DNA from 3 places in the Subdoligranulum variabile genome. Region 3 is predicted to be linked to each of the others. Evidence: a T-box and tRNA genes for the amino acid it is inferred to sense, from the RefSeq annotation. Region 3 holds a T-box; the other regions hold tRNA genes.
What was found. The T-box of region 3 lies ahead of alaS (alanine--tRNA ligase). A T-box ahead of a tRNA ligase gene usually reads a tRNA of that ligase, here a tRNA-Ala.
Positions count from the first base shown of each region.

Region 1: it has a tRNA-Ala gene. The T-box ahead of alaS (alanine--tRNA ligase) is inferred to sense a tRNA for this amino acid. The anticodon was not compared.
Region 2: it has a tRNA-Ala gene. The T-box ahead of alaS (alanine--tRNA ligase) is inferred to sense a tRNA for this amino acid. The anticodon was not compared.

Region 1 covers NZ_CP102293.1:2,714,879-2,725,735, forward strand. The annotation lists gene spoIIAB (anti-sigma F factor) at 1-430, shown strand, start outside; gene NQ490_RS12785 (sigma-70 family RNA polymerase sigma factor) at 462-1,160, shown strand; rRNA gene NQ490_RS12790 (16S ribosomal RNA) at 1,735-3,263, shown strand; tRNA gene NQ490_RS12795 (tRNA-Ala) at 3,408-3,483, shown strand; tRNA gene NQ490_RS12800 (tRNA-Ile) at 3,487-3,563, shown strand; rRNA gene NQ490_RS12805 (23S ribosomal RNA) at 3,763-6,594, shown strand; rRNA gene rrf (5S ribosomal RNA) at 6,690-6,806, shown strand; tRNA gene NQ490_RS12815 (tRNA-Glu) at 6,819-6,893, shown strand; gene NQ490_RS12820 (cupin domain-containing protein) at 7,116-7,547, shown strand; gene NQ490_RS12825 (aldo/keto reductase) at 7,565-8,434, shown strand; gene NQ490_RS12830 (helix-turn-helix domain-containing protein) at 8,482-9,114, opposite strand; gene NQ490_RS12835 (hypothetical protein) at 9,322-9,579, shown strand; gene NQ490_RS12840 (manganese efflux pump MntP) at 9,682-10,239, opposite strand; gene NQ490_RS12845 (Cof-type HAD-IIB family hydrolase) at 10,529-10,857, shown strand, end outside.
Region 2 covers NZ_CP102293.1:54,483-64,322, reverse strand. The annotation lists rRNA gene NQ490_RS00265 (16S ribosomal RNA) at 182-1,710, shown strand; tRNA gene NQ490_RS00260 (tRNA-Ala) at 1,866-1,941, shown strand; tRNA gene NQ490_RS00255 (tRNA-Ile) at 1,945-2,021, shown strand; rRNA gene NQ490_RS00250 (23S ribosomal RNA) at 2,359-5,190, shown strand; rRNA gene rrf (5S ribosomal RNA) at 5,288-5,404, shown strand; tRNA gene NQ490_RS00240 (tRNA-Lys) at 5,463-5,538, shown strand; gene NQ490_RS00235 (hypothetical protein) at 5,707-5,886, opposite strand; gene mobV (MobV family relaxase) at 5,914-6,873, opposite strand; gene NQ490_RS00225 (RNA polymerase sigma factor) at 7,055-7,903, opposite strand; gene NQ490_RS00220 (hypothetical protein) at 8,156-8,671, shown strand; gene NQ490_RS00215 (hypothetical protein) at 8,741-9,250, shown strand; gene NQ490_RS00210 (hypothetical protein) at 9,320-9,840, shown strand, end outside.
Region 3 covers NZ_CP102293.1:3,175,581-3,186,437, reverse strand. The annotation lists gene NQ490_RS15045 (M23 family metallopeptidase) at 1-366, shown strand, start outside; gene NQ490_RS15040 (metalloprotease) at 332-793, shown strand; gene NQ490_RS15035 (TIGR03960 family B12-binding radical SAM protein) at 856-2,724, shown strand; gene NQ490_RS15030 (TIGR03936 family radical SAM-associated protein) at 2,699-3,349, shown strand; gene rpsB (30S ribosomal protein S2) at 3,531-4,259, shown strand; gene tsf (translation elongation factor Ts) at 4,300-5,217, shown strand; gene NQ490_RS15015 (peptidoglycan D,D-transpeptidase FtsI family protein) at 5,554-7,197, shown strand; T-box leader at 7,238-7,449, shown strand; gene alaS (alanine--tRNA ligase) at 7,518-10,178, shown strand; gene NQ490_RS15005 (histidine triad nucleotide-binding protein) at 10,221-10,565, shown strand; gene NQ490_RS15000 (phosphoribosyltransferase family protein) at 10,612-10,857, shown strand, end outside.

The DNA of each region.
Region 1 (10,857 bases), 460 kb from region 3:
AATGCTCAATCAAGTGAAGATTACGTTTGCCAGCCGTTCTGTCAATGAGGGATTTGCCCGGGCGGCGCTGGCTGCATTTTTGGTGCAGCTGGACCCCACGGTACCACAGCTGGCTGATTTGAAGACGGCTGTGTCCGAGGCGGTTACCAACTGTATTGTACATGCCTATCCGGATTCCATTGGTCCTGTCACGATGACGGCAGGGCTGTATGAAGGCGGCTTGGTTCGCATCACCATCAGTGACCGTGGCGTGGGGATTGAGGATGTTCAAAAAGCAATGGAGCCGATGTTTACCACCGGAGATCCATCGGAGCGAGCGGGGTTGGGGTTTGCAGTAATGCAAAGCTTTATGGACAAAGTCCGGGCTTCCTCCACCCCGGGCAAGGGGACGCGCGTTACCCTGACCAAGAGGCTGGCGCCCCGCGATTGACCTTTACATATATAGTGAAGGGGGAACCGCTATGCCTGCACAAAGCATCGAGCTGCTGCCGCGCGCGGAATTTATTGAAAAGAATCTGGGGCTGGTTCATGCCTGCGCCGGACGTTTCAAGGGCCGCGGCATTGAATACGAGGAACTCTATGCGGCGGGGTGTCTGGGGCTGGTGAAAGCTTGCGATGGGTTTGATACAAGCCGCGGAGTATGTTTCTCCACCTATGCGGTGCCGGTGATCCTTGGGGAGATCAAAAAGCTGTTCCGGGACGGCGGCACGGTCAAGGTCAGCCGATCTCTCAAAGAGCTGAGCCTGAAAATTAACGCCGAACGGGAACGCTGTCTCAAAAAGACCGGTCAGGAACCTGGTGTGACCCAGCTGGCAGAAATCCTGCAGACCACGCCGGAGCAGATTGCATTGGCCATCCGTGCATCCTTGCCGGCCATCTCCTTGACCCCTACCGACGAGGAAGATGGGCAGAGAGAATGGGACGTTCCGGTGGACTCCCCGGAAGAGAGCCTGTCGGATCGCATCGGCCTGGCGGAAGTGATGGAAAAGCTGTCCCCGACGGACCGCCAGATGATTCGACTTCGCTTTTTTGGAGGGAGAACCCAAAGCGAAACAGCCAGGGTTCTCGGGACAACCCAGGTACAGATATCCCGGCGGGAACGCAAAGTTCTCAAATGGATGCGGGCGGAACTGTTAGGGGAAAGTTTGCCTGCGTTATAATCCAACAAAAGAAAGCGTGCGTTCGTCAAAATGCACGCTTTTTGCTTTGGAAATTGTGCTTCTTACCAAAAGTGCGACTTTTATATTGACAGAATCGTACAGCGTGTGGTATGATACGCCTACCATCGAAGGAAAAAACGATACAACGTCTTTCTCTCAAGGGTTTGAAAAAATCTGCGAAAAAAATCGAAAAAGGTGTTGACAAACGAGACCTCTGGTGGTATTATAGTCAGGCTGTCCGGCGCGGAAGCGACACGGACGGCCGCTGAAAAACCGCATAACAACAGCCTTTGAGGGCTTTTCGGAAGCTTCGGCTCCTGAAAAAACTTCAAAAAAATCTCAAAAAAGTTCTTGACAAAATGAACTTCACGAGATATAATAAATAGGCTGTCACGCGAGATGCGAACAGCGAGCGGGACCTTGAAAATTGAACAAAACTGAAACTTGTGGAACCTTATCGTGGGTGGAAACCCACGTAAATCAATTCCAAATTACAAGTAATTCAAACAGGACGCAAGCGATTGTGTCTGAGTGATTTACAAGATTAAACACTTATAAAGTGATTTAATACCATTTTATAAAGAGTTTGATCCTGGCTCAGGACGAACGCTGGCGGCGCGCCTAACACATGCAAGTCGAACGGAGTTATTCCGGTTGAAGTTTTCGGATGGATACTGGTTTAACTTAGTGGCGAACGGGTGAGTAACGCGTGAGTAACCTGCCCTGGAGTGGGGGACAACAGTTGGAAACGACTGCTAATACCGCATAAGCCCACGATCCGGCATCGGATTGAGGGAAAAGGATTTATTCGCTTCAGGATGGACTCGCGTCCAATTAGCTAGTTGGTGAGGTAACGGCCCACCAAGGCGACGATTGGTAGCCGGACTGAGAGGTTGAACGGCCACATTGGGACTGAGACACGGCCCAGACTCCTACGGGAGGCAGCAGTGGGGGATATTGCACAATGGGGGAAACCCTGATGCAGCGACGCCGCGTGGAGGAAGAAGGTTTTCGGATTGTAAACTCCTGTCGTTAGGGACGAATCTTGACGGTACCTAACAAGAAAGCACCGGCTAACTACGTGCCAGCAGCCGCGGTAAAACGTAGGGTGCAAGCGTTGTCCGGAATTACTGGGTGTAAAGGGAGCGCAGGCGGACCGGCAAGTTGGAAGTGAAATCTATGGGCTCAACCCATAAATTGCTTTCAAAACTGCTGGCCTTGAGTAGTGCAGAGGTAGGTGGAATTCCCGGTGTAGCGGTGGAATGCGTAGATATCGGGAGGAACACCAGTGGCGAAGGCGACCTACTGGGCACCAACTGACGCTGAGGCTCGAAAGCATGGGTAGCAAACAGGATTAGATACCCTGGTAGTCCATGCCGTAAACGATGATTACTAGGTGTTGGAGGATTGACCCCTTCAGTGCCGCAGTTAACACAATAAGTAATCCACCTGGGGAGTACGACCGCAAGGTTGAAACTCAAAGGAATTGACGGGGGCCCGCACAAGCAGTGGAGTATGTGGTTTAATTCGAAGCAACGCGAAGAACCTTACCAGGTCTTGACATCCGATGCATAGTGCAGAGATGCATGAAGTCCTTCGGGACATCGAGACAGGTGGTGCATGGTTGTCGTCAGCTCGTGTCGTGAGATGTTGGGTTAAGTCCCGCAACGAGCGCAACCCTTATTGCCAGTTACTACGCAAGAGGACTCTGGCGAGACTGCCGTTGACAAAACGGAGGAAGGTGGGGATGACGTCAAATCATCATGCCCTTTATGACCTGGGCTACACACGTACTACAATGGCGTTTAACAAAGAGAAGCAAGACCGCGAGGTGGAGCAAAACTCAAAAACAACGTCTCAGTTCAGATTGCAGGCTGCAACTCGCCTGCATGAAGTCGGAATTGCTAGTAATCGCGGATCAGCATGCCGCGGTGAATACGTTCCCGGGCCTTGTACACACCGCCCGTCACACCATGAGAGCCGGGGGGACCCGAAGTCGGTAGTCTAACCGCAAGGAGGACGCCGCCGAAGGTAAAACTGGTGATTGGGGTGAAGTCGTAACAAGGTAGCCGTATCGGAAGGTGCGGCTGGATCACCTCCTTTCTAGGGAGTCAGACATTCAGTCAAAGCTGGTCTTTGAGTGAATGGACAGGGAAACAAGTTTCAGTATTGTTCAATTTTGAGGGCCGCTGCAAAGCGAACCTCAAAGCATAAGGGACAGCGAAACCCGAAACGCTGTAAAGGCGCGGGGGTATAGCTCAGTTGGGAGAGCACCTGCTTTGCAAGCAGGGGGTCAAGGGTTCGAATCCCTTTATCTCCACCATTTGGGCTGATAGCTCAGCTGGTTAGAGCACTCGGCTGATAACCGAGAGGTCGATGGTTCGAGTCCATTTCAGCCCACCACTGGTTATCCAGTGTGCTGGGTAACCCAAATCCTTATGCAAGGAAGTACCTTGAAAACTGAATATAGAACTGCGAAATGAGATTTTAAGCTAGTAAAATTCCTGATTTTTTAATAAAATCTATAATTTCACCAAGCGGTAAAATCTCGTTGGCAAATGGAGAATCTGAAAAGAGATATGTTTATCGAGAGATAAACAACGGTCAAGCTACAAAGGGCGCAAGGAGAATGCCTTGGCACTGGGAGCCGATGAAAGACGTGGTAAGCTGCGATAAGCCTTGGGGAGGAGCAAACATCCTTTGATCCAGGGATTTCTGAATGAGGAAACTCACTGAAGCTCATACTTCAGTATCCTGCACTGAATCCATAGGTGCAGGAGGGGAACCGCCTGAACTGAAACATCTAAGTAGGGCGAGGAAGAGACATCAACCGAGATTCCGTTAGTAGTGGCGAGCGAACGCGGAAGAGGGCAAACCGGAAGGAGAAATCCTTCCGGGGTACGGACCGCTTTTAGGACCCAAGCTGTTAGCCGAATGGTGTGGGAAAGCCATCCGGAGAGTGTGAGAGACACGTAGGCGAAAACGGCGAGGGCTGCGCGAGTTCCAGAGTACGGCCAGACACGTGAAACCTGGTCGGAAGATGGGGGGACCACCCTCCAACCCTAAATACTACCCAGTGACCGATAGCGTATAGTACTGTGAAGGAAAGGTGAAAAGGACCCCGGGAGGGGAGTGAAAAAGAACCTGAAACCTTGTGCCTACAAGCACATAGAGCACATCAACGTGTGATATGGTACTTTTTGTAGAACGGTCCGGCGAGCGATTGTACGTTGCGAGCTTAAGCACTTCAGGTGCGGAGGCGTAGCGAGAGCGAGTCTGAATAGGGCGTTCAGTAACGTGCAATGGGCCCGAAACCGGGTGACCTACCCATGATCAGGCTGAAGTGAAAGTAAAATTTCATGGAGGGCCGAACCGACCTCCGTTGAAAAGGCGGCGGATGAATTGTGGGTAGCGGAGAAATTCCAATCGAACTCGGAGATAGCTGGTTCTCCCCGAAATAGCTTTAGGGCTAGCCTCATGTTAGATACCCGGAGGTAAAGCACTGAATGGCCTAGCGCCCGAGAGGGTAGCGAAGCCTATCAAACTAAGAATGCCGGAGTATCGATGCATGGGAGTCAGACAGTGTGAGATAAATCTCATTGTCAAAAGGGAAACAGCCCAGATCTACAGCTAAGGTCCCAAATTGTATCTAAGTGGAAAACGATGTGAAAATACACAGACAACCAGGATGTTGGCTCAGAAGCAGCCACTCATTTAAAGAGTGCGTAATAGCTCACTGGTCGAGCGTCTTTGCGCGGAAAATTTAACGGGGCTAAGATACAAACCGAAGCTTAGGCTGCATCGTAAGATGCGGGGTAGGGGAGCGTTGTGTAAGCGGAGAAACAGTAGCGTAAGCGGCTGTGGAGTTTACAGAAGTGAGAATGCCGGAATGAGTAGCGCGAATGCAGTGAGAATCTGCATGGCCGGAAACCTCAGGTTTTTGGAGGAAGGTTCGTCCGCTCCAAGTTAGGCGGGAGCTAAGGTGAGGCCGAAAGGCGTAGCCGATGCACAGACGGTAGAGATTCCGTCCCCACCGAAAGATTTAAGCGCAGGGACACTTTTTGAAGGTCAGAGCCGGGTGTTGGTTCCGGTAGTGATCGAGGGAAATTTAGTACCGAAGTCTGGCTGAATGAGAGGCGAGAAAAGCTGCGTGTATATCTAAGGTGCCCGTACCGCAAACCGACACAGGTAGGTAGGAAGAAGATTCTAAGGCCAACGGGAGAAGGGTTGTTAAGGAACTCGGCAAGTTGACCCCGTAACTTCGGAATAAGGGGTGCTCACGAGAGTGAGCCGCAGAGAATAGGCCCAGGCAACTGTTTACCAAAAACACAGGTTTGTGCTAAATCGAAAGATGACGTATACGAGCTGACGCCTGCCCGGTGCTGGAAGGTTAAAAGGAGATGTGCAAGCATTGAATTGAAGCCCCAGTGAACGGCGGCCGTAACTATAACGGTCCTAAGGTAGCGAAATTCCTTGTCAGGTAAGTTCTGACCCGCATGAAAGGCGTAATGATCTGGGCACTGTCTCAACAGCCCGCCCGGCGAAATTGTAGTACCGGTGAAGATGCCGGTTTCCCGCGACAAGACGGAAAGACCCCATGGAGCTTTACTGTAGCCTGATATTGGGTTTCGGTGTTGCATGCACAGGATAGATGGGACGCTAGGAAGCAGAGGCTTTGGCCTTTGTGGAGCGGACGTTGGGATACCATCCTTGCGACATTGGAATTCTAACCTGCGCCCTTGAATCAGGGCGGGGGACATTGTCAGGTGGGCAGTTTGACTGGGGCGGTCGCCTCCTAAAATGTAGCGGAGGCGTTCAAAGGTTCGTTCGATCTGGACGGAAACCAGATGAAAGAGTGCAAACGCATAAACGAGCCTGACTGCGAGACTGACGGGTCGAGCAGAGACGAAAGTCGGAGTTAGTGATCCGGTGGTATGTGAGTGGAAATGCCATCGCTCAACGGATAAAAGTTACCCTGGGGATAACAGGCTGATCTCCCCCAAGAGTCCACATCGACGGGGAGGTTTGGCACCTCGATGTCGGCTCATCGCATCCTGGGGCTGAATTCGGTCCCAAGGGTTTGGCTGTTCGCCAATTAAAGCGGTACGCGAGCTGGGTTCAGAACGTCGTGAGACAGTTCGGTCCCTATCTGTCGTGGGCGCAGGATATTTGAAAGGCGCTGTCCCTAGTACGAGAGGACCGGGATGGACGAACCTCTGGTGCACCAGTTGTCACGCCAGTGGCACAGCTGGGCAGCTATGTTCGGATCGGATAAACGCTGAAAGCATCTAAGCGTGAAGCCGGCCTTAAGATAAGATATCCCACTGAGTCAATCAGGTAAGACCCCTTGAAGACTACAAGGTTGATAGGCACAATGTGTAAGTGGAGTGATCCATTCAGCAAGCGTGTACTAATAGGTCGAGGGCTTGACCCCATCTTGATCAGATACTCTGTTTGCAAAGCGGTTCGATATTCAGTTTTGAGGGTACATCCTCAACAAAAGAGAAGCATGACAAAGGTCATTGCATGGCCGGTGTCGATGACGGTGAGGTTCCACCTGTTCCCATTCCGAACACAGAAGTTAAGCTCACTTGTGCCGAAGATAGTTGGCTGGAGACGGCCTGTGAAAATAGGTAGATGCCGGCTTCTCTTTTATATGGCCCGTTGGTCAAGCGGTTAAGACAGCGGCCTCTCACGCCGTTAACGTGGGTTCGATTCCCGCACGGGTCACCAGAAAATACCTGCTCATTTTGAGCAGGTATTTTTTTATTATGATCAAGGCGTTGCGCCACAGGGCAGCGTCTTTTTTTATAAAAAACTCTTGACTTAAAGTGCGGTTTAACTTGTATGATAATGATACAGAAACAAATTGTACCGCATCAAGCTGACCATCGGAATGCTATTGTCAGGTTTTTGTTTCTGATCTTTTGAATTCTCAAACGGGAGGTATCTGAAATGAAAATAACAGACAAAGGTCAATTTGAAGCACAAAATGTATTCGGTGCTGGTGCCCCCAATGACGTCTACGCGCAATATTTTATTGGTCATTCTTTCCTGAATCCGTTGACAGATCCACAGTGTGGCGTATTTCTGGCCAATGTGACATTTGAACCTGGATGCCGCAACAACTGGCATATTCATCATGCGACCAAAGGTGGCGGTCAGATTCTGGTCTGCACGGCAGGCGAAGGATGGTATCAGGAAGAGGGAAAGCCGGCAGTCAGTCTGGTCCCGGGAACGGTCATTACGATTCCGCCGGAGGTCAAACATTGGCATGGAGCCAAGGCGGACAGTTGGTTCAGCCATATTGCCATTGAGGTGCCTGGGGATGGCTGCAGCAATGAATGGTGCGAACCCGTCACGGATGAGCAGTATGCCGGCCTGTGAGCGTAAGGGAGAAAAAGATGATTATACAAGAAACATACCGCCTTCCCAATGGTGTTGCTATTCCCAAACTGGGATTGGGAACCTGGTTTATCGAAGATCAGGAGGCTGCCGAGGCCGTGCGCGCGGCGATTGCCCAGGGGTACCGCCTGATAGATACGGCTCAGGCATATGGCAACGAGCGAGGCGTAGGCGAGGGCGTGCGGACCCGCGGTATGCCGCGTGATCAGATTTTTGTTACCAGCAAGGTTGCCGCAGAAGCCAAAACCTATGAGAGCGCTGCGCGCTCCATCGAGGAGACCCTGAGCAAAATGGGGCTGGATTATCTGGATCTGATGATCATCCACAGCCCTCAGCCCTGGGCAGAGTTCCGGGAGGAAAAACGCTATTTCCATGAAAATAAGGAAGTCTGGCGTGCCCTGGAGGATGCTTACCAGGCGGGCAAGCTGCGGGCTATCGGTGTATCCAATTTCCTGCAGGATGATCTGGATCATCTGTTGTCGGATTGCCGTGTGGCACCGATGGTTAATCAGATCCTGCTGCATATTACCAACACAGACCTTGACCTGCTGAAGTACTGCCGGCAAAAAAATATTCTTGTGGAGGCATACTCTCCCATTGCCCACGGAAAAGCCCTGGAAAATCCGGCGGTTACGAAAATGGCAGAAAAGTACGGCGTCTCACCGGCTCAATTGTGCATCCGGTATGCGGTTCAGTTGGGAACGGTGGCATTGCCCAAGACCGCCAACCCAGCCCATATGCGGAGTAATGCATCGGTGGATTTCGTCATTGCAGATGCCGATATGGAGACGTTGATGACGCTGAAAAAGATTGAAAGCTACGGCGAGTTTGACGTGTTTCCTGTGTTCAGCGGCAAACATCTGTCTTAATTTGAAAACACAGAAAGGCGGCAGATCTGTCCTGCCGCCTTTCTTATTTAATTAAACAAAAGAATCATTGCTTCCACGAATGGAGGGCACAGGGACATCCAGGTATACCACAGATGAAGGGCAAGTTCCAACCAGGAAAAAAGGCGGGAATGAAAAGCCCTTCCCCAGATAAAAAATGAATGCATAAAGAAACCATGCTCTGCTGCTTTACAGATCTGCGTTACCAAAGCACTGAGCGCGATGCATATAAGGCAGACAACCGGTTTGGGCATGGTCAGGCTTGGCGTAAGGATACCGTTTTCTTCCGGATGCCATTGCACGGCGACCTGAAAGGGCAGGACCAGCTGAATCCAAAGAGCTAGTCCGATGGTCAGCCAGAAAATGGCGTTGGCAACGGATATCCACTGAATACGCCCTGGAACGAGTAAGGCAAAAAAATCTTCCAGGGACTGACCAGCGTCCTCCCCGTCGCCGGGATCTGCATGCATCAGCTGAGCCAGCGTCAGCCCCAGGGCCGCTGCAAGGGGCTCCAGCGTGTTGATATCGGGAAAGCCCAATCCTCGTTCCCAGCGGCTGACTGCCTTGTCGGTCACGTGCAATTGCTCTGCCAATGCACTCTGGGTCAGGCCTTTGGCTTTGCGGGTCTCAGCCAAAAAAGAGCCAAATGCTTTTGCATCCATAGAAATGCCCCCTTCTTTGTGTTAAAAGCATAGCACGGAGTTTTCAGAAAGTAAACCGATGATTCGTTTACCTCCGAATCATCGAGAAAAATGCGGCTTAGTGTGAAAACCGCACAGGGGGATCAATGATCTTGCGGGATTGTGGGAAGTATGGTACAATGCGGAAAACTAAGCGACAGAAAATTACAGAAACAAGGTGACCGTGCCATGAAAAAACTGACGTTTGACAGACTCGTCTTGGTGGGCGTTGTGTTGATCGCTGTTGCCAACGGGATGGCCTTTGTGCTTCATGCTGGCGTTCTGGTCAACCATGCCTGGATACTGTATGGAGGGCTCTGTCTTTTGCATCCGGTTTGCCCTGAGAGATGGAAGAACAGTGATTATGAGAAAAACGCTGTACTGGGCGCAAAAATAGCAGGCATCCTCTGTATCGCTATAGGACTGCTGACCGGTTTTGCGGTTTGACAGGCAGGAAAAGCGCTTTCAAGGGCTTGCCAGATGGGGCCGGAGCTGCAGACGGCAAAAGAAAAGGACGGGGCAGACGCTCCGTCCTTTTTACGGTATATATTACAAAATGCCCAAGCCACTGAACAGCGTTTTCAAGCCGATTAAGATCAGCACAATGCCGCCGACGCGTTCGGCGGGAGCACGGTATTTGTCACCAAAGAGGGCGCCTACTTTAACGCCCAGAGCAGAAAGAAGGCAGGTGGTGCAGCCGATGAGCGCTACAGCGGGAAGAATCTGTACCTGCATGGCAGCAAAGCTCACGCCCACCGCGAAGGCATCAATGCTGGTGGCGATGGCCAAGGGCAGCATGGCTTTGGCCGAATAGTCATCATCCAGGGACTCCTCCTGGCCGAAACTTTCCTTGAACATATTGGTGCCGATGATGGTCAGCAGCAGGAAGGCAATCCAGGGACCGAAGCGGGTCAGCAGCGAGGAAAAGCGGTCGCCGAGAAAATACCCCAGTGCGGGCATCAGGGCCTGGAAACCGCCGAACCACAGTCCGCAGGTCAGGGCATGGCGGAAATTTACCCTGCGGACTGACAGCCCTTTGCAGATGGAGACGGCAAAGGCGTCCATCGAAAGGCTGATGGCAATCAGGATCAGGTCGAACAGTGTCATAGGTAAAAGCCTCCGTTTTTGAAAAATAAAAAAGACCCACCTGTCCCGCGGATACGGAACAGGTAAGTCTCGCCATTTCAAGTTAAGCCAGAGCCATAAGGCCCATTCTGTTGACAGAACTGCACCGCAGCTGCTCCGCTACTGTGCCGACTACTCCCTTACACATTGCTAGTATCTTATCATGCCGGAGAGTCCTTGTCAAGCGAAGCTGTCAGATCGGGGATTGCAGCTTGCACAATGGTCGGTTTTAGAGTACAATAGGCATAAACTGGACCAAGGGGACGGAAGTATGAAATATAAGGTATTGGCGCTGGATCTGGACGGCACACTGACCAACAGCGAAAAAATCATCACGCCGCGGACGAAAGCTGCATTGCAGGAGGCGGCACGGCGTGGCGTCTGCATTGTGTTGGCCAGCGGCCGTCCGACGGTGGGCATCCAGCCGTTGGCACGGGAACTGGAACTGGAGAAATTCGGCGGCTGCATTCTGAGCTACAATGGCGGCAAAATCATCGACTGCAAGACCGGCAAGACGCTGGTACAGCATGCGTTTCCGCCGGATCTCATCGAGCCAGTGTGCACCTTCAGCCGCTATTGGAACGTGGTGCCGCTGACCTA
Region 2 (9,840 bases), 120 kb from region 3:
CGCGAGATGCGAACAGCGGGCAGGACCTTGAAAATTGAACAAAACTGAAACTTGTGGAACCTTATCGTGGGTGGAAACCCACGTAAATCAATTCCAAATTACAAGTAATTCAAATAGGACGCAAGCGATTGTGTCTGAGTGATTTACAAGATTAAACACTTATAAAGTGATTTAATACCATTTTATAAAGAGTTTGATCCTGGCTCAGGACGAACGCTGGCGGCGCGCCTAACACATGCAAGTCGAACGGAGTTATTTCGGTTGAAGTTTTCGGATGGATACTGGTTTAACTTAGTGGCGAACGGGTGAGTAACGCGTGAGTAACCTGCCCTGGAGTGGGGGACAACAGTTGGAAACGACTGCTAATACCGCATAAGCCCACGGCCCGGCATCGGGCTGAGGGAAAAGGATTTATTCGCTTCAGGATGGACTCGCGTCCAATTAGCTAGTTGGTGAGGTAACGGCCCACCAAGGCGACGATTGGTAGCCGGACTGAGAGGTTGAACGGCCACATTGGGACTGAGACACGGCCCAGACTCCTACGGGAGGCAGCAGTGGGGGATATTGCACAATGGGGGAAACCCTGATGCAGCGACGCCGCGTGGAGGAAGAAGGTTTTCGGATTGTAAACTCCTGTCGTTAGGGACGAATCTTGACGGTACCTAACAAGAAAGCACCGGCTAACTACGTGCCAGCAGCCGCGGTAAAACGTAGGGTGCAAGCGTTGTCCGGAATTACTGGGTGTAAAGGGAGCGCAGGCGGACCGGCAAGTTGGAAGTGAAATCTATGGGCTCAACCCATAAATTGCTTTCAAAACTGCTGGCCTTGAGTAGTGCAGAGGTAGGTGGAATTCCCGGTGTAGCGGTGGAATGCGTAGATATCGGGAGGAACACCAGTGGCGAAGGCGACCTACTGGGCACCAACTGACGCTGAGGCTCGAAAGCATGGGTAGCAAACAGGATTAGATACCCTGGTAGTCCATGCCGTAAACGATGATTACTAGGTGTTGGAGGATTGACCCCTTCAGTGCCGCAGTTAACACAATAAGTAATCCACCTGGGGAGTACGACCGCAAGGTTGAAACTCAAAGGAATTGACGGGGGCCCGCACAAGCAGTGGAGTATGTGGTTTAATTCGAAGCAACGCGAAGAACCTTACCAGGTCTTGACATCCGATGCATAGTGCAGAGATGCATGAAGTCCTTCGGGACATCGAGACAGGTGGTGCATGGTTGTCGTCAGCTCGTGTCGTGAGATGTTGGGTTAAGTCCCGCAACGAGCGCAACCCTTATTGCCAGTTACTACGCAAGAGGACTCTGGCGAGACTGCCGTTGACAAAACGGAGGAAGGTGGGGATGACGTCAAATCATCATGCCCTTTATGACCTGGGCTACACACGTACTACAATGGCGTTTAACAAAGAGATGCAAGACCGCGAGGTGGAGCAAAACTCAAAAACAACGTCTCAGTTCAGATTGCAGGCTGCAACTCGCCTGCATGAAGTCGGAATTGCTAGTAATCGCGGATCAGCATGCCGCGGTGAATACGTTCCCGGGCCTTGTACACACCGCCCGTCACACCATGAGAGCCGGGGGGACCCGAAGTCGGTAGTCTAACCGCAAGGAGGACGCCGCCGAAGGTAAAACTGGTGATTGGGGTGAAGTCGTAACAAGGTAGCCGTATCGGAAGGTGCGGCTGGATCACCTCCTTTCTAGGGAGTCAGACGTAATGAGTCAGCTGGTCTGAGTCATTACGGACAGGGAAACAAGTTTCAGTATTGTTCAATTTTGAAGGCCCTGAAGTGCGAAAGCACGACAGACCTTCAGAAGCATAAGGGACAGCGAAACCCGAAACGCTGTAAGGCGCGGGGGTATAGCTCAGTTGGGAGAGCACCTGCTTTGCAAGCAGGGGGTCAAGGGTTCGAATCCCTTTATCTCCACCATTTGGGCTGATAGCTCAGCTGGTTAGAGCACTCGGCTGATAACCGAGAGGTCGATGGTTCGAGTCCATTTCAGCCCACCACTGGTTATCCAGTGCGCTGGGTAACCCAAGAATCCTTATGCAAAGACCTCGAAGGCTATACGGAGTGAAACGAGCCCTTCACGGAGCGAGTTGAACGAAGTATAACACACTCGATGGTCGAGTCCAACGGATGGATGTACACCGCATCGCGCAAGCGAGGCGGACAGATGTCCGAAGGACAGATGTACCTTGAAAACTGAATATAGAACTGCGAAATGAGATTTTAAGCTAGTAAAATTCCTGATTTTTTATAAAATCTATAATTTCACCAAGCGGTAAAATCTCGTTGGCAAATGGAGAATCTGAAAAGAGATATGTTTATCGAGAGATAAACAACGGTCAAGCTACAAAGGGCGCAAGGAGAATGCCTTGGCACTGGGAGCCGATGAAAGACGTGGTAAGCTGCGATAAGCCTTGGGGAGGAGCAAACATCCTTTGATCCAGGGATTTCTGAATGAGGAAACTCACTGAAGCTCATACTTCAGTATCCTGCACTGAATCCATAGGTGCAGGAGGGGAACCGCCTGAACTGAAACATCTAAGTAGGGCGAGGAAGAGACATCAACCGAGATTCCGTTAGTAGTGGCGAGCGAACGCGGAAGAGGGCAAACCGGAAGGAGAAATCCTTCCGGGGTACGGACCGCTTTTAGGACCCAAGCTGTTAGCCGAATGGTGTGGGAAAGCCATCCGGAGAGTGTGAGAGACACGTAGGCGAAAACGGCGAGGGCTGCGCGAGTTCCAGAGTACGGCCAGACACGTGAAACCTGGTCGGAAGATGGGGGGACCACCCTCCAACCCTAAATACTACCCAGTGACCGATAGCGTATAGTACTGTGAAGGAAAGGTGAAAAGGACCCCGGGAGGGGAGTGAAAAAGAACCTGAAACCTTGTGCCTACAAGCACATAGAGCACATCAACGTGTGATATGGTACTTTTTGTAGAACGGTCCGGCGAGCGATTGTACGTTGCGAGCTTAAGCACTTCAGGTGCGGAGGCGTAGCGAGAGCGAGTCTGAATAGGGCGTTCAGTAACGTGCAATGGGCCCGAAACCGGGTGACCTACCCATGATCAGGCTGAAGTGAAAGTAAAATTTCATGGAGGGCCGAACCGACCTCCGTTGAAAAGGCGGCGGATGAATTGTGGGTAGCGGAGAAATTCCAATCGAACTCGGAGATAGCTGGTTCTCCCCGAAATAGCTTTAGGGCTAGCCTCATGTTAGATACCCGGAGGTAAAGCACTGAATGGCCTAGCGCCCGAGAGGGTAGCGAAGCCTATCAAACTAAGAATGCCGGAGTATCGATGCATGGGAGTCAGACAGTGTGAGATAAATCTCATTGTCAAAAGGGAAACAGCCCAGATCTACAGCTAAGGTCCCAAATTGTATCTAAGTGGAAAACGATGTGAAAATACACAGACAACCAGGATGTTGGCTCAGAAGCAGCCACTCATTTAAAGAGTGCGTAATAGCTCACTGGTCGAGCGTCTTTGCGCGGAAAATTTAACGGGGCTAAGATACAAACCGAAGCTTAGGCTGCATCGTAAGATGCGGGGTAGGGGAGCGTTGTGTAAGCGGAGAAACAGTAGCGTAAGCGGCTGTGGAGTTTACAGAAGTGAGAATGCCGGAATGAGTAGCGCGAATGCAGTGAGAATCTGCATGGCCGGAAACCTCAGGTTTTTGGAGGAAGGTTCGTCCGCTCCAAGTTAGGCGGGAGCTAAGGTGAGGCCGAAAGGCGTAGCCGATGCACAGACGGTAGAGATTCCGTCCCCACCGAAAGATTTAAGCGCAGGGACACTTTTTGAAGGTCAGAGCCGGGTGTTGGTTCCGGTAGTGATCGAGGGAAATTTAGTACCGAAGTCTGGCTGAATGAGAGGCGAGAAAAGCTGCGTGTATATCTAAGGTGCCCGTACCGCAAACCGACACAGGTAGGTAGGAAGAAGATTCTAAGGCCAACGGGAGAAGGGTTGTTAAGGAACTCGGCAAGTTGACCCCGTAACTTCGGAATAAGGGGTGCTCACGAGAGTGAGCCGCAGAGAATAGGCCCAGGCAACTGTTTACCAAAAACACAGGTTTGTGCTAAATCGAAAGATGACGTATACGAGCTGACGCCTGCCCGGTGCTGGAAGGTTAAAAGGAGATGTGCAAGCATTGAATTGAAGCCCCAGTGAACGGCGGCCGTAACTATAACGGTCCTAAGGTAGCGAAATTCCTTGTCAGGTAAGTTCTGACCCGCATGAAAGGCGTAATGATCTGGGCACTGTCTCAACAGCCCGCCCGGCGAAATTGTAGTACCGGTGAAGATGCCGGTTTCCCGCGACAAGACGGAAAGACCCCATGGAGCTTTACTGTAGCCTGATATTGGGTTTCGGTGTTGCATGCACAGGATAGATGGGACGCTAGGAAGCAGAGGCTTTGGCCTTTGTGGAGCGGACGTTGGGATACCATCCTTGCGACATTGGAATTCTAACCTGCGCCCTTGAATCAGGGCGGGGGACATTGTCAGGTGGGCAGTTTGACTGGGGCGGTCGCCTCCTAAAATGTAGCGGAGGCGTTCAAAGGTTCGTTCGATCTGGACGGAAACCAGATGAAAGAGTGCAAACGCATAAACGAGCCTGACTGCGAGACTGACGGGTCGAGCAGAGACGAAAGTCGGAGTTAGTGATCCGGTGGTATGTGAGTGGAAATGCCATCGCTCAACGGATAAAAGTTACCCTGGGGATAACAGGCTGATCTCCCCCAAGAGTCCACATCGACGGGGAGGTTTGGCACCTCGATGTCGGCTCATCGCATCCTGGGGCTGAATTCGGTCCCAAGGGTTTGGCTGTTCGCCAATTAAAGCGGTACGCGAGCTGGGTTCAGAACGTCGTGAGACAGTTCGGTCCCTATCTGTCGTGGGCGCAGGATATTTGAAAGGCGCTGTCCCTAGTACGAGAGGACCGGGATGGACGAACCTCTGGTGCACCAGTTGTCACGCCAGTGGCACAGCTGGGCAGCTATGTTCGGATCGGATAAACGCTGAAAGCATCTAAGCGTGAAGCCGGCCTTAAGATAAGATATCCCACTGAGTCAATCAGGTAAGACCCCTTGAAGACTACAAGGTTGATAGGCACAATGTGTAAGTGGCGCGAGCCATTCAGCAAGCGTGTACTAATAGGTCGAGGGCTTGACCCCATCTTGATCAGATACTCTATTTGCAAAGCAGTTCGATATTCAGTTTTGAGGGTACATCCTCAACAAAAGAGAAGCAGATGACAAGGTCATATGCATGGCCGGTGTCGATGACGGTGAGGTTCCACCTGTTCCCATTCCGAACACAGAAGTTAAGCTCACTTGTGCCGAAGATAGTTGGCTGGAGACGGCCTGTGAAAATAGGTAGATGCCGGCTTCTCTGAAAAGCAGCCTCCGGGCCGAGCCTTGGGCCCGGTCCGGAGTTTGCTTTATATGCACCATTAGCTCAGCTGGTAGAGCAACTGACTCTTAATCAGTGGGTCCTGGGTTCGAGTCCCCGATGGTGCACCAAAACAATATAATCCGAACTTATTTCCGATAGGAGATGGGTTCGGATTATTTGTTATATTCGACCCCGGCGAAGCCAACCACTCGGCTCGGGGAAGGAAAAGGACCATATAAATGCAAAAAAGGCGGGGCGTCACCATTGCTGGATGACGTCCCGCCTTTGCTATACCTTTATTTCTTTTCCTTCTCTTTTTCCTTTTCCTCTTGCTCCTTCCTCCATTGGGCAAACTCCCGCTGGCCTTCCTCACTTTCAAAGAAGGCCAGGATATCCGGCAGAAGGCATCTGGCGATGGCCTCTACCTGATACTGAGGGATGTTGGTGCGGTTGATCGGTTTCTTCCTTCTTCCCAAATGTACCTCCGTGACTCTGAAAATGTTTCATCGCTCTTGTTCTTTCGCCCGACGGTGGACTTTCTGCTGTTCCCGCAGCGCCTTTCGCACTTCCGGGGGAATGTTGTCCACAAACCGCCGCAGCTGTTGATTTTCCTTTTTCAGCATGAACAACTCCAACTCCTTCTGGCTGCTGTCGTCCTCCTTGATCTGGCTTCGGAGGTTGATGTTCTCCTGGGTCAGATACTGGATGGTGGCTTGATACTTCTTCATCTGGCCCAAATGCTTTTCCAGCTGGGAGAAGTAAGGCTCCACCATTTGCAGCAGCTCGTCCCGTTTCTTCCCTGCATTCAGCACCCCGATCTGAGAAATGACCTGTTCAATGGCCTGTTGCTGTTTAGAAAGGTCAGTGGACTGTTTGAACAGCCATGTGGGAATGTGCTTTCTCTTGGTGACCAGAGAACTTTCCCCCCGCTGCAGGACTGGGAACGCCTTGTTCATGTGGGCGTGGAACTCATCCTGCCACCGGGAGAGCTGCACCCGATTCCCCAAAATCTCCTTGGCAGACAACCGTCCATCCTTCGTGATGGGGGTGAAGCAGAGATGCAGGTGGGGCGTTTTCTCGTCCATGTGTACCACGGCGGAGAAGATATTGCCCCGCCCCACCTTCTGCTCCATGAAGGCCACAGCCTCCGTGAAGTAGGCCCGGACTTCCTGCCTGCTTCTTCCCTTAAAGAATTCTGGGCTGGCAGTGATGAGGGTGTCCACAAACATGGTGCTGTCCTTCCGGGTTCGGCAGCCCGCCGCCTTGATCCGGCTGTTTATCTCTCGCCGATACTTCTGCGTGGGCTGAATGATATGAAAATTGTCCTTGCTCCTGCGGACATCTATGTCCGGGTTGCTGGCGTACTGTTCCTTCCGGCGCTCGTGGTGTGCTTCCAGAGCACCTGCCGGTCCCGCCTTGTGTTTGGTAAACCGTAGAATTGCATACTGTGATTTTTCTCCCATTTTGCCTCCTGTGGCCGATATTTTTCCCCGTCAGTGGAGTGGGCCGCCCCATCCCTGTACAGGGTCGGTACGGCCCGGTTTGGGGCCTCTGTGGCCCCTGGGTGCCCTGCATGATAACCACCTCCCTTGCAGTTATCGGGACAGAAAAAAGCCACGCTCACCCGGTTCGGGTTGCGTGGCTTTATCGCCCTGATTCCTGTTCGTATTGGATAAACTGCTTCTTGATAGCCTCCATTCGCTTGACCACGGCACTGTGGGTTTTGTACCCCAGCCTGTCTGCGATCTCTTCCAGTGTGTATCCCTCCACCCGAAGTTCCAAAATCGCCATATCCTTTTGGGATAGGGTGGCCTTGAACCGCCGACAGAAGTCCTCGCTCTCCACCTGTTCCGTGAAGTCACCCTTTGGGTCGGGGAGGGAATGAATGTTGCTGTCCTCATCCTCCATGCATTCTTCCAGGGAAACGGTCTGTACCCGTTTGGAGCGGGTGTGATACCACTTGCGGAGGAAGTCTTTTCGGACATTGGTGTCCCACCGCTCAAAATCTTCCTCGCAGGGCATGTTCCGTATTACTTCCAACATGGGGCCCCAGCCCTGTTCCTCGATGGTCTGTTCCACCACCTGTTTCATGACCTGGCGCACATCTTCCGGGTCGCAGAAGGGAATCTCATAGTCAGGGGGCAAGGCAAAGAGTGCCTGCACGCCCCAGCCCCGCAGTTTTTCCACTCCTTTGGCCCACAGGGGCAAGGCATAGGACAAGCGCCATACCGGGGAATAGCCGGAGTAATGTTCCTTCCAGCCGCCAAAGCCAAAGTGAGGGAAAGCAAGGGAAGCCACGGCATCCATGATCTCGTTCAAGAACTGCTGGCTCAAAATGACCTTGCCCCATCCGGGGGAAGCGTTCAGTGCTCCCATGCTGCGGGGCAGTTTGCTCAGTGTAGGATAATGGGAAATCACATCATAGGGCAGCATATACGCCAGAGGCAGGTAACGGACGGGGCTGTCATAGGAAAATTGGTAGATAACGGGCATATAGGTTCGACCTCCTTTCGTGAGAGACGGTTGTGTCTCTAATTATTAACGGCACAAGTATATACCTTTTGTTCCTGCTTTTCAAAGAAATTTGAAAAGCAGGGAAATAAATTTCCATAGCAATAGGGAGCAGAAAGCCTTTTAGGCGAAGAAAGGAAGTTTTTCTGTTTATGACTTGCAGTTTTCACTTTATCCCTTTACAATGAAAGCAGATAGAATTGCACCTGTTTGGTGCGGAAGGGGGATTGTTGCATGGGACTGATTGCAAAATCTGCAAAAGAAGTTACGGAACGACACAAAGGATTTGAGCCGCTGGAACTGACCGAGGGCAACGTCCAGGCCATCTTCAATCGGTGTTTGGCGAAAGAGGGTGAGGACTTCTATAATGTTCAGGTGGTCGGCTCAGAACTGACAAAGAACCCTTCAGATATTGTCCAGTTGTCCAGAGAAAAGATGGAAAAAAACGAGCAGAATATTCGTTATCTGCTGGGCCAGTTGAAAACAATCCATATTCCCAATGTGAAAGTAATCTCACTGCAAGAGGGTTTCTTCCGATATGACAATCATGTTTGGACAAAAGACTTTAACTCTCTTTTTCAACTCTACGATTTGGCATTGGGCTGTGTCTATTTCCGTGGCTTTGGACAAACAGAGGACGGGAACATTAGCAGCCTGATAGATTACAAGCATATCACCCCCACGCTCTCCCCGAAAGACCCCGCCTTCCCGGCGTGGTGGGAGGCCCACAAGAGCGAGTGGGAAGCGTGAGGGCGAATCTTACGGATAAACTATTGAAAATAAACTTGCACCTGTTTGGTGCGGAAGGGGGATTGTGTCATGGGCTTTAATCTGAATAAGGCAAAGGCGGCAAAAGAAGAAATTTTGAAGTCGTTTACTCCTCTGGAACTCAACGAGGGCAATGTTCAGGCCATCTTCAAACGGTGCCTGATTACAGAGCAAACAACCGATACAATCGGCACTTCAATTATGGATGTGGAATTAGGTTTACTGAAAGAGCATGTTCCTGTTTTGTTTGATAAGAAGAAAATAGTACAAGATAAAAGGGCCATTCAATATCTCTATGGTCAGCTTTTGAACAGACATCAGGGAAAATCCTCTATTTCGCTGAATGAGGTATTTCAAACATACAATGGGGAAACCTGGACGAAAAGCAATGGGGTTGTATTGATTTTTTTGCATTTGGGCAGTGCGACAACATCTATCATGCCATTCGATTGCCAAACCAAAGTGGCCCCTCTCCCATTTCTTTATCCTGCGACCCTCTCCCCGAAGGACCCGGCGTTCCCAGCCTGGTGGGAAGCCCACAAAAGTGAGTGGGAAGCGTGAGGGCGAATCTTGTGAACAAATGATAGATGATAAACCAGCACACGTTTGGTGCGGAAGGAGGATTGTGTTGTGGCGATTGACATGAATGCTTTGCGGGCAAAGGCTATGGAGAAAAAGACGGAGAAACCACCAGAGTTTATCCCTATTGATTTGAACGAGGGCAATGTCCAGGCCATTTTCAATCGGTGTATTGCCAAGGAGGGAACGCCGGAGGACAAGTGCTTCAACAGCATCCTGTTTTCCCGTCTGCGGGGGTACAGCTCCGATGCAGAGCGCATCGTTGTGTTCAACCGGGAAAAGGTGTTGGCCAACAAGAAAAATATTCGGTATTTCTATGGTCAGTTGAAAAATATCCATGCAGGAAACAAAAACTTGCAGATTAGCGAGGCGTTCCTCACCTACTCCGGCACGCACTGGACAACAAACAAGGGTGTTCTGCTGGAATTTTTGTATTTGGGTGCTATCAATGATGGACATTGTCTATTGTGTGCTTTTGATGCCGAGAGTAACAATTCTACTATTTTGAATACCGATACCATCACCCCCACTCTTTCACCAAAAGACCCGGCGTTCCCGACGTGGTGGGAGGC
Region 3 (10,857 bases):
TATACCTCCGGATACGGCTGGCGCACCGATCCCATGGGAGGCTCCGGCTCCGACTTTCATTTGGGAAATGATCTGGCCGCCGCAGAGGGGACCGCTGTCCTGGCTGCCGCAGACGGTATCGTACGCTATGCCGGAACACACAACAGTTATGGCAATTATGTGCGTATTCTGCATTCTAACGGTGATGAGACCCTGTATGCTCATATGCAATATCTGTTTGTGCATGCCGGGGAGCAGGTGTCCGCCGGAGACTGTCTTGGCACGGTAGGGGAGACCGGCAACGCTACCGGACCGCACCTGCATTTTGAACTGCTGCATAAAGGAATCCGCTATGATCCGTCCGAAGCACTGCAAAGCGCATCGTAAGGCGCGCATTCATCTTCGTGCGCCGATGCCGCTTCTGTTTCTTCTTGCGTTCGCCCTGGCCCTTGACGGAACGGGAATAGTCCGGATTGGGCTTCTTTGTGCACTGCTGCATGAGGGAGGGCACCTTTTCATGTATTACTGGCTCTGGCGCCGATGGCCCGATTTGCAGCTTTCCCCCTTGGGGATCTGCCTGCTGCAGCGTGGTCGCGTCATGACTCCACGGCAGGAATTCCTGCTGGCCGCAGCCGGACCATTGTCCAATCTCTTGTGCTGCTGTGCAGTCCTCGGCTGGATGCGTCTGACTCATTACAGCTATGCCGGCTACTGGTTTGCCAGCACCAATTTACTGGTTGGAGGTACCAATCTGCTGCCTCTGCCTGGGTTGGATGGTCAACGGCTTCTGCATTCTTTCTGGCAAGGACCGTAAACGGTTGCATTTCTGCGGCACATAGGGTACAATAAACGAAATAATGACAAGGACGGTTTATCATGATGGCGGAATTTTCCCCGAAATTCAAAGAAGCGCTCAGTCTTGTGCAGAAGCCGGGCCGTTATACGGGCGGCGAACCGGGTTGTGTCTATAAAGACAAGGCTGCGGTGGATGTGCGGATGGCGTTCTGCTTTCCGGACACCTACGAGATCGGTATGTCTTTTCTTGGCGAGAAGATTTTGTACGATCTTCTGAACCGCCATGAAAACTGGTGGTGTGAACGGGCCTTTATGCCGTGGACCGACATGAAAGAGCAGATGGAGCGACTGCAGATTCCTCTGTACTGCCTGGAGAGTAAGGATCCCTTGACCGATTTTGACATTGTCGGTTTCTCTCTGGAGTATGAGCTTTGTTATACCAATATCCTGGCAATGCTGCGCCTTGCTGGAATCCCGTTGCGTGCCGCTGATCGGGACGAACATTGGCCGCTGATCATCGCGGGCGGTCCTTGCGTCTGCAATGCTGAACCGATGGCGGATTTCTTCGATGTGATGCAGCTTGGCGAGGGAGAACAGATGTTGCAGGATATTTGCGCCACTGTTGAGCAAGGCAAAAAGCAGGGATGGAGCAAAGAGAACCTTCTGCTGGAACTGGCTAAAATTCCCGGAGTATATATTCCCTCTTTCTACGATGTAACCTACCTCCCGGATGGTCGCATTGATAAAATTTCGCCTAACCGTCCTGGCATCCCGGCGCGTATTACCAAAGCCATTGTTAAAAATATGGACGACTACGAGCCGCCCAAAAACTTTGTGGTGCCGTTGGTAGGCGCCGTGCAGGACCGAGCCAGCGTAGAAGTACTGCGTGGCTGCGTTCGTGGATGCCGGTTCTGTCAGGCTGGCCAGATTTACCGTCCTTTCCGGGAGCGTTCCCCTCAGCTGATCAGCGATTGCGCCCGGGAACTTTGCCGTAATACCGGATATGATGAACTGAGCCTGACAAGTCTTTCCACTTCCGATCACTCCCGTCTCGAGGACATTCTGGATGCCCTCAATTCTTGGGCTGAGGCGGACCATGTGAGCCTTTCCCTGCCTTCTCTGCGAGTGGACAACTTCTCGCAGTCTCTCGTGGAAAAGACCACCAAGGTGCGCAAAAGTGGACTGACGTTTGCGGCTGAAGCCGGCACACAACGTCTGCGGGATGTCATCAATAAAAACGTGACCTGGGATCAGATTGAACGCGGCTGCCGCATTGCGTTTTCGGAGGGGTATACCTCTGTCAAACTGTATTTTATGATGGGCCTGCCCACTGAAACGATGGAGGACATCAAAGGCATTGCCGACACTGCCCAAAAAGTGGTGGATCTCTTCTACCAGATTCCCGACCGTCCAAAAGGAAAAGGCGTACAGGTTACGATCAGCGTCGCTTGCTTCGTTCCTAAGCCCGATACTCCATTCCAGTTCTGTGCACAGGATCGCCGAGAAACGCTGCGCGAGAAGCAGAAGTATCTGCTCAGTTGTGTGCATTCTCGCAAAATCAAGGTCAATTATCACGACAGTGCTACCAGTGTGCTGGAAGGTGTTTTCGCTAAGGGGGATCGGCGCCTGGGACGTGTCATCGAGACCGCTTTTGAAAACGGCGCATTTTTTGATACCTGGGAAGAATACTTTGACTACGACCGCTGGATGAGTGCCTTTACCGCTTGCGGTATTGACCCGGATTTTTATAATTACCGTACGATGGGGCTAGATGAGGTAACTCCCTGGAGCCATCTTGATGTGGGCGTGAGCCACGCTCATCTGGTTCGGGAATACCAGAAAGCGCTCAAAGCCGAAACCACACAGCCGTGCAACCGCCAGTGCAGCGGCTGCGGCGCCAATAAACTGCTGGGAGGACCGTGTTTTGACTACAGTAAGAATCTTCTTTGAAAAACGCGGGGAATCTGCCTATATCTCGCTTCTGGATCTGCAGCGGGTGTTTCATCGGCTGCTCAAGATCAGCAACCTGCCGGTGTGGTACACACAAGGCTTTAACCCGCATATTTACCTTTCTTTTTCTTGTCCGCTCTCCTTGGGGCAGGAAAGTCTGTGTGAAAGCTGCGAAGTGAAAACCGAACAGGAGACGATCGATGCACTGGCCTGGCAGACTGCTCTTCAGCCGCTGATGCCGCGAGGCATTCGAATTACTAAAGTAGCCCCCGCGTTGGAGAAAGTAGGGGAAATCACATCGGCCGCTTATGAAATCATGATGCCTGGAGACTCAGCAGCAGCCATCCAAGCGTATAATGCGGCGGATGTTGCGGAGGTCACCAAAAAGACTAAGCGCGGGCAGAAATCCATCAATTTGAAAGAGCACTTGCCGCAGATTTCCTATGAAACACAGGGAGACAGTATCCATTTTACCATTCTATTGCCTTGCGGCTCCGGCGAAGCACTGAATCTGAATCCAGCACTGCTGATGGAATACCTTCAAGAGCATGGCGGCGCACCGGCATGGCAATGCCAGGTACTCAGGACACATCTATATACCAAACGGGGAATCGATTTCGCATAAAATCGGTACACTGGTATTTTTTGCAAAAAATGCTTGCAATTTCGCAATGCGTGTGGTATTATACTACGGCAATACACACGCATTGCGTTGTTTTTTTGTGCCTTTTTTCAGCAGAAATCAGGTTAGAAAACATAAAACGCCATGCGGAGGGTAAAACTAAATTTATTGGAGGAAACAAACTATGGCAGTCGTATCTATGAAACAGCTCCTGGAGGCCGGCGTTCACTTTGGTCATCAGACCCGCCGCTGGAACCCCAAGATGGCAAAGTACATCTTCACCGAGCGCAACGGTATCTACATCATCGACCTGCAGAAGACCGTGAAGAAGCTGGACGAGGCGTACAACTTCGTTCGTGACACTGCGGCCGAGGGCGGCGAAATCCTGTTCGTCGGCACTAAGAAGCAGGCTCAGGAGTCCATTCGCGATGAAGCTACCCGCTGCGGTATGCACTATGTCAACGCTCGCTGGCTGGGCGGCATGCTGACCAACTTCCGCACCATTCGCAAGCGCATCGACCGCATGGAGCAGCTGAAGACCATGCAGGCTGACGGCACTTTCGATCTGCTGCCCAAGAAGGAAGTTGTCAAGCTCGAGCTCGAGATGGAGAAGCTGGACAAGTACCTGGGCGGCGTCAAGAACATGAAGAGCCTGCCGAAGGCCATGTTCATTGTTGACCCCCACAAGGAGCGCATTGCTGTTTCTGAGGCCCGCAAGCTGAACATTCCTATTGTTGCCATCGTCGATACCAACTGTGATCCCGATGAGATCGATTACGTGATTCCCGGCAACGATGACGCCATCCGTGCTGTCAAGCTGATTTCCGGTGCCATGGCCAATGCCGTTCTGGAAGGCAAACAGGGCGTTCAGGAAGCGCCTGCCGCTGAAGCTGCTGAAAGCGCCGAGGCTTAATCGTAAGATAAAAGCGTAAGACAGAAAGGACAAAAAGAGTATGGCTATTTCTGCAAAAGACGTTATGGAACTGCGCCGCCAGACCGACTGCGGCATGATGGAATGCAAGAAGGCCCTGACCCAGGCTGACGGCGACTTTGAGAAGGCAATCGAGATTCTGCGTGAGCAGGGCCTGGCTACTGCTAACAAAAAGGCTGGCCGTATTGCTGCCGAGGGTATGGTCTACGCCGTTTCTTTTGACAACTGCGCTGTTGTGGTCGAGGTCAACGCCGAGACCGACTTTGTTGCCAAGAATGATAAGTTTGTCGAGTTTACCAAGGAGCTGACCAAGGTTGTTGCGGACCAGAATCCCGCTGATGTGGAGGCTCTGATGGGCTGCAAGATGGGCGAGGGCACTGTGGATGATGCCCTGAAGGCCCTGATCCTTGTCATCAAGGAGAACATCAAGGTTCGTCGTTTTGCCCGTTACGAGGGCCATTGCGCTGCTTACGTGCATGGCGGTGGCACCCATGGTGTCATCGTTAAGTTCGAGACCAGCGATGAAGTGGCTGCCAAGTCCGAGTTTGTTGCTTTCGGCAAAGATATCGCCATGCAGATTGCTGCTGCGAACCCCAGCTATTTGGATGAGGCTGCTGTTCCGGCTGAAATCATTGCCAAGGAAAAGGAAATTATCCTGGCCCAGATGGCTAATGATCCCAAAACCGCCAACAAGCCTGACGCTATCAAAGAAAAGATGGCTGTCGGCAAACTGGGCAAGTTCTACAAGGAGAACTGCCTGGTCGATCAGGCCTTCATCAAGGACGGCGGCATGGACGTCAAGAAGTACGTTGCCGATACCGCCAAGGCTCTGGGCGGAGACATTCAGATTGTGGCCTACACCCATTTTGTCAAGGGTGAGGGTCTGGAAAAGCGCAACGAGGATTTTGCTGCCGAAGTTGCTGCTGCCATCAAGCACTAATCATGTGTTCGGGGGCAAAATAAGTTGTCATAAAAGGCGATTTATCTTGTCCATGATATGAAAAATACGCGGAGTAATGTAGAGTTTTCACTCACATTGCTCCGCTATTTTTTATCCCTTTTTACAGCGGGCAATCTCCAGGTGCTCTCCTGATAGTTCCTCTCATAACTTTTCTTCTATCTGTGCTTCAAAGACAAACTATTTTGCTAACAGACAATCAACACGAATCAATTTAAATAGTTAAACGGCCACTGGCAACATACCAATGGATACTTTTTTGTTTGACAGCCTTCTGTTTCGGCCATACTAACACCGGACAGGAGGCGTGATTTTTATATGTCGATGAGTCGATTACGCATGTTGAGCGTTTCTCTTGTATTGCTGACATGCATTGTCCTGTGCCGTGTTCTATGGGTCAGTACCGATACCCTTTATGCCGCCAGTGCCGGAACGCAAACCGAACAAATTACGGAACTCCCTCGCACCAGAGGGAACTTTTTTGACCGTAGCGGCCAATTGCTGACCGGTTATACGCCGGAGTGGTATGCACTTTGTATCCCGGGGGACATCAGTTACGCTACACTCTTTCCCTATGTATCATATGCGGAGCAGGCAGAGCTGTATGAAAAGCGCAATACTACTTCTCCATTTTTGATTCAAGTAGATCAGGACCTTACTATGAATGGCATTCCCACCTATGAAAGCGCTCAACGGTATCTGCCTTTGCCGATTGCTGTCCATCTGCTTGGATATCTCGATGGGGAAGGCAAGGGGGTTTCGGGATTGGAATACGCTTACGATGATATATTGTCCCGATCAGGAGACATATCGGTTGTTTCTTGCCTGACTACAGCGCAAGGGAACCTCTTGACCGGTGACGAACCTATACAGCAACTCCATGAAAAAGGAACCGGCCAGGGGGTTTCCTTAACGCTGGATGCAGATATCCAGCGCGTGTGTGAGGGAATCGCCGGACTGACGATGAAACGTGGCTGTATTCTTGTGATGGAGACCGCAACAGGGGACTTGCTTGCCAGTGTCAGCATGCCGGAATATGACCCAAACAACGTCGCCAAAAGCATCCGGGCCAATGACACCTCATTGATCAATCGCACTTTCAACGCTTTCAGTGCCGGGTCGGTATTTAAGGTCGTTCTGGCTGCGGCCGCCTATGAGAACAACCTTGACTGGTTCACCCATGAGTGTACCGGAAGCGTGGAGGTTGCCGGTCAGACCTACCGGTGTGCACAGGGGCGCGCTCATGGTATCGTGAATCTGCGTGGGGCGCTGGAGCAAAGCTGCAACTGCTATTTTGTGGAGCTGGGCCGCCTTTTGGGCGAAGATTCCATTCGCTCCGAAGCGGAAAAACTGGGCTTTGGCTCTGCCTGCGCGATTGCTCCGGGGCTTAAGAGCAGCGCCGGAATGCTTCCGGAATCGCAAGATTTGCAAAACGCCGGACAGCTTGCACTTTTCAGCTTCGGACAGGGCGACTTAAGTGCAACTCCACTGCAGATCACTGCCATGATGAATACTGTGGCAAACGGCGGCGTTTATTATACGCCTCGCTTTGTATACGGTGTGGTGGATGACGATTTAAATCTGACGGATTCCATGCAACTTCCCGAAAGTGAAAAGGTTCTGGATTCGGACACTGCTCGTATTTTACGCGATATGCTTCAGTCGGTTATAAGTGAAGGTATTGGCAGGGAAGCGGCTCCGAGGGAAGAGGCCGCCGGTGGCAAAACCGGAACTGCGCAGACCGGACAGTTTGATGAAGAGGGGGAGGAATTGCTCAATTATTGGTTCAGCGGTTTTTACCCCGCAGACCATCCTCGCTATACCATCACTGTTTTGCAGGATGGAGTTTTGGAGCCGGATGTCTCCAGCGCGGCAATTTTTGCACAAATTGCCGATTCCTTGCATGTGCTGATGTCGTCGGAAAGTATCCAAACACCGGAAACTGCTGCAAAAACCAGTTGACAATACCGGCAAAGGAGCCTATAATTACCTTGTAAAAAGGAAAATGGCGTTGAAGGGGCTAATGCCGGCCCATACAGTCTTCAGAGAGGGTATTGATTCGGTGCAAAATACCTGACTGCATCCCGGTGAAGCCACCCCGGAGCTTTTGGCGGTGAGCCAAACGTATTTGCGGCGTTAACGCAGGGAAAGCGGCGGTCTGTAGAGACCGCAAACCGGGTGGTACCACGGAAGCGATCAGCCTTCGTCCCTGTAAAGGGGCGAGGGCTATATTTTTTTCATGGACCTTTTTAAATGAACCTATGGATGGGAGAACGTTTTGTATGCAATGGACCGGATTGAATGAACTTCGTGAGAAGTATTTGCATTTCTTTGAGACCAAAGGCCATCTGCGGTTGGGCAGCTTCCCACTGGTCCCGAAAGACGATCCGAGCCTGCTGCTGATCAACAGCGGCATGGCTCCTATGAAGAAATGGTTTTTAGGGCAGGAGGAACCGCCTCGCCACCGCGTCACGACCTGCCAGAAGTGCATCCGCACGCCGGATATTGAGCGCGTTGGTATCACGGCTCGCCATGGCACCTTTTTTGAGATGCTGGGCAACTTCAGTTTCCAGGATTATTTTAAGGAAGAAGTTATTCCCTGGGCCTGGGAATTTCTGACTAAGGAGCTGGAAATTCCTGCTGACAAACTGTATATTTCAGTCTACTTGGACGACGACGAAGCCTATGACATCTGGACCAAGAAAGTCGGCATTCCCGAAGATCACATGGTCCGCTTCGGGAAAGAAGACAATTTCTGGGAACACGGCTCCGGTCCGTGCGGTCCCTGCTCAGAAATTTATTATGATCGCGGTCCCGAGCATGGCTGTGGCAAACCCACCTGCAAAGTTGGCTGCGATTGTGACCGCTATATGGAAATCTGGAACCTGGTCTTCAGCCAGTTCGATTCCGACGGCAAGGGCCATTATGAGCGCCTGCCGCGCCCCAACATCGACACCGGCATGGGTCTGGAGCGTCTGGCCTGCGTAATGCAGGATGTAGGCAACCTGTTTGAGGTGGATACCGTTGCCTCCGTACTTCATCATGTGGAACGCATCTCCGGCAAGCATTACGGTGACAGCGAAAAGGATGATATCTCTATCCGCGTTATCACCGACCACATCCGTTCCACCGTTTTCATGGTATCCGACGGCATCTTGCCCTCTAATGAAGGCCGTGGCTATGTGCTGCGTCGTCTTTTGCGCCGGGCTGCCCGCCACGGCCGCATGCTGGGCATTGACCGTCCGTTCCTGACTGAACTGGTGGATACTGTCATTGAATCCAGCGAGGCCGGCTATCCCGAGTTGCGCGAGCACGAATCCTACATCAAAAAGGTAGTCGGTACAGAAGAAGAGCGTTTTGGACGCACCATCGACGCCGGCCTGAACATTCTGAATAACATGATTGATGAGCGCAAGGCCGCGGGGGAGACTGTCCTGTCCGGTTCTGAAGTGTTCAAGCTCAACGACACCTTTGGCTTCCCGCTGGATTTAACCAAAGAGATCGCCGCAGAAGCCGGTTTCACCGTGGACGAAGAAGCATTCCATGCGGAGATGACCAAGCAGCGTGAACGCGCCCGTGCTGAGCGGCTGGCCAAAGACATCTCCGGTTGGAGTGCCGACTTGTTCGGGGAACTGGCCGCAGAGCCCACTCAGTTTGATGGCTATGAGACGCTGCACGAAACAGCCAAGGTTCAGGCTTTGTCTGACGGTGAAGAGCTGGCTGATGCCATTGCCACCGATGAAGCCGGCGAATCCAAGGAGGGTGTTCTGGTTGTCCTGGACCGTACCCCGTTCTATGCAGAAATGGGCGGTCAGGTTGCTGACTACGGCTACATTGCCTCCGGTGATGCAAAACTGAAAGTCACCCAGGTCAAGAAGACTCCCAAAGGATATTTTGTTCATACCTGTGAGCTCCTGGACGGCACGATCAAAGTCGGGGACGAGGTCACCGCTTTTGTGGACGAGGCCCGCCGGATGGCGATTTGCCGTAACCACACGGCAACCCATCTGCTGCAGAAAGCACTTCGAGAGGTCCTGGGTGAGCACGTCCATCAGGCCGGCAGCTATCAGGATGACAAAATCACTCATTTTGACTTCACCCACTTCAGCGCTGTGACGCCGGAGGAGTTGACCGAAGTTGAACGCAGAGTCAATGAAAAGATTTTTGCTTCCTTGCCGGTGGTTATTCAGAACCTGCCCATTGAGGAAGCCAAAAAGATGGGCGCTATGGCGCTGTTTGGTGAGAAGTATGGCAGCGTTGTCCGCGTTGTGGACGCCGGAGGCTGGAGCACCGAGTTCTGCGGCGGTACCCATGTGCAGAACACTTCTCAAATCGGCTGCTTCAAAATCCTGAGTGAATCCAGTGTGGCTGCTGGAATCCGCCGTATCGAAGCCACGACCGGTTTTGGTGTGCTGCGCCTGCTGGATGAACGTACTGACGTACTGGCCAAAACTGCAGCTGCCTTGAAGGCCAATAACCTGAAAGATGTTGCTGACCGCGCAGAAGCGATGGCCGCAGAGCTGAAAGAGACCAACAAACAGTTGGATGGCCTTAAGGCCGAGATGGCAGCTGCCAAAGTTGATGGTCTGTTTGAGAATGCCGCTGATGTAGATGGCGTGCGGATCATTTCTGCTTATCTGACCGGTACCGGCGCCGATACGCTGCGGGAGATGGTGGACAAGGTTCGCGACAAAGCCCCCAACGCCGTTACGGTTCTGGTAGGCAACGACGGCAGCAAGACAATGATGGCCGTTGGCGTTTCGGCCAACGCCAAGGCCCGTGGCCTGAAGGCTGGTGTGCTGGTGAAGAAGATTGCTGCCATCGCAGGTGGCAACGGTGGCGGCAAACCGGACTTCGCCATGGCCGGTATCCGCGATATCAGCAAGATCGATGAAGCTTTGAATGCCGTGCCGGAAATCGTCAAAGGTGAACTCAACGCATAAGATTTGTACGACACATTTGAAATCCAGCAAAGGAGGGAAAAAATGGAAGATTGTCTGTTTTGTAAAATTGCAGCAGGGGAGATCCCTTCCAACAAACTGTATGAAGATGAAACACTGCTGGCTTTTTACGACATTGATCCGCAGGCCCCGGTTCACTTTCTTGTCATTCCCAAGCAACACATTTCTTCGGCTGCCGCTTTGACAGAGGAAAACGCTGCCCTGTTGGGGCATATCTATGCGGTCATTGCGGAACAGTGCCGCAAACTTGGTGTGGATGAAAAGGGTTATCGCGTTATCACCAATGTCGGTGAAGACGGAGGGCAAAGCGTCAAGCACCTGCATTTCCATGTGCTGGCAGGCCGCAGTCTGGCCTGGCCCCCGGGCTGATCCCGATCACTTCCCATTTTTTGATTGTAGAAAGAGGTTTTCCATCATGGCAGACACCTATACACTGCACATTGCCGGGCTTACACGTGAACTGCCCATCTGCAAGGTAAACGACCACATGGACATTGCTGCCTTCATTATGTTCAGCGATGTGGAACTGACGGAGGCATGCGCCGCTGCTCTTCTGAAAAAGGCTCCGGAATTTGATGTGATCCTAACGGCGGAAGCCAAAGGCATTCCCCTTGCATATGAAATGGCGCGCCAGAGCGGTAAATACTGGATTCCTGCACGC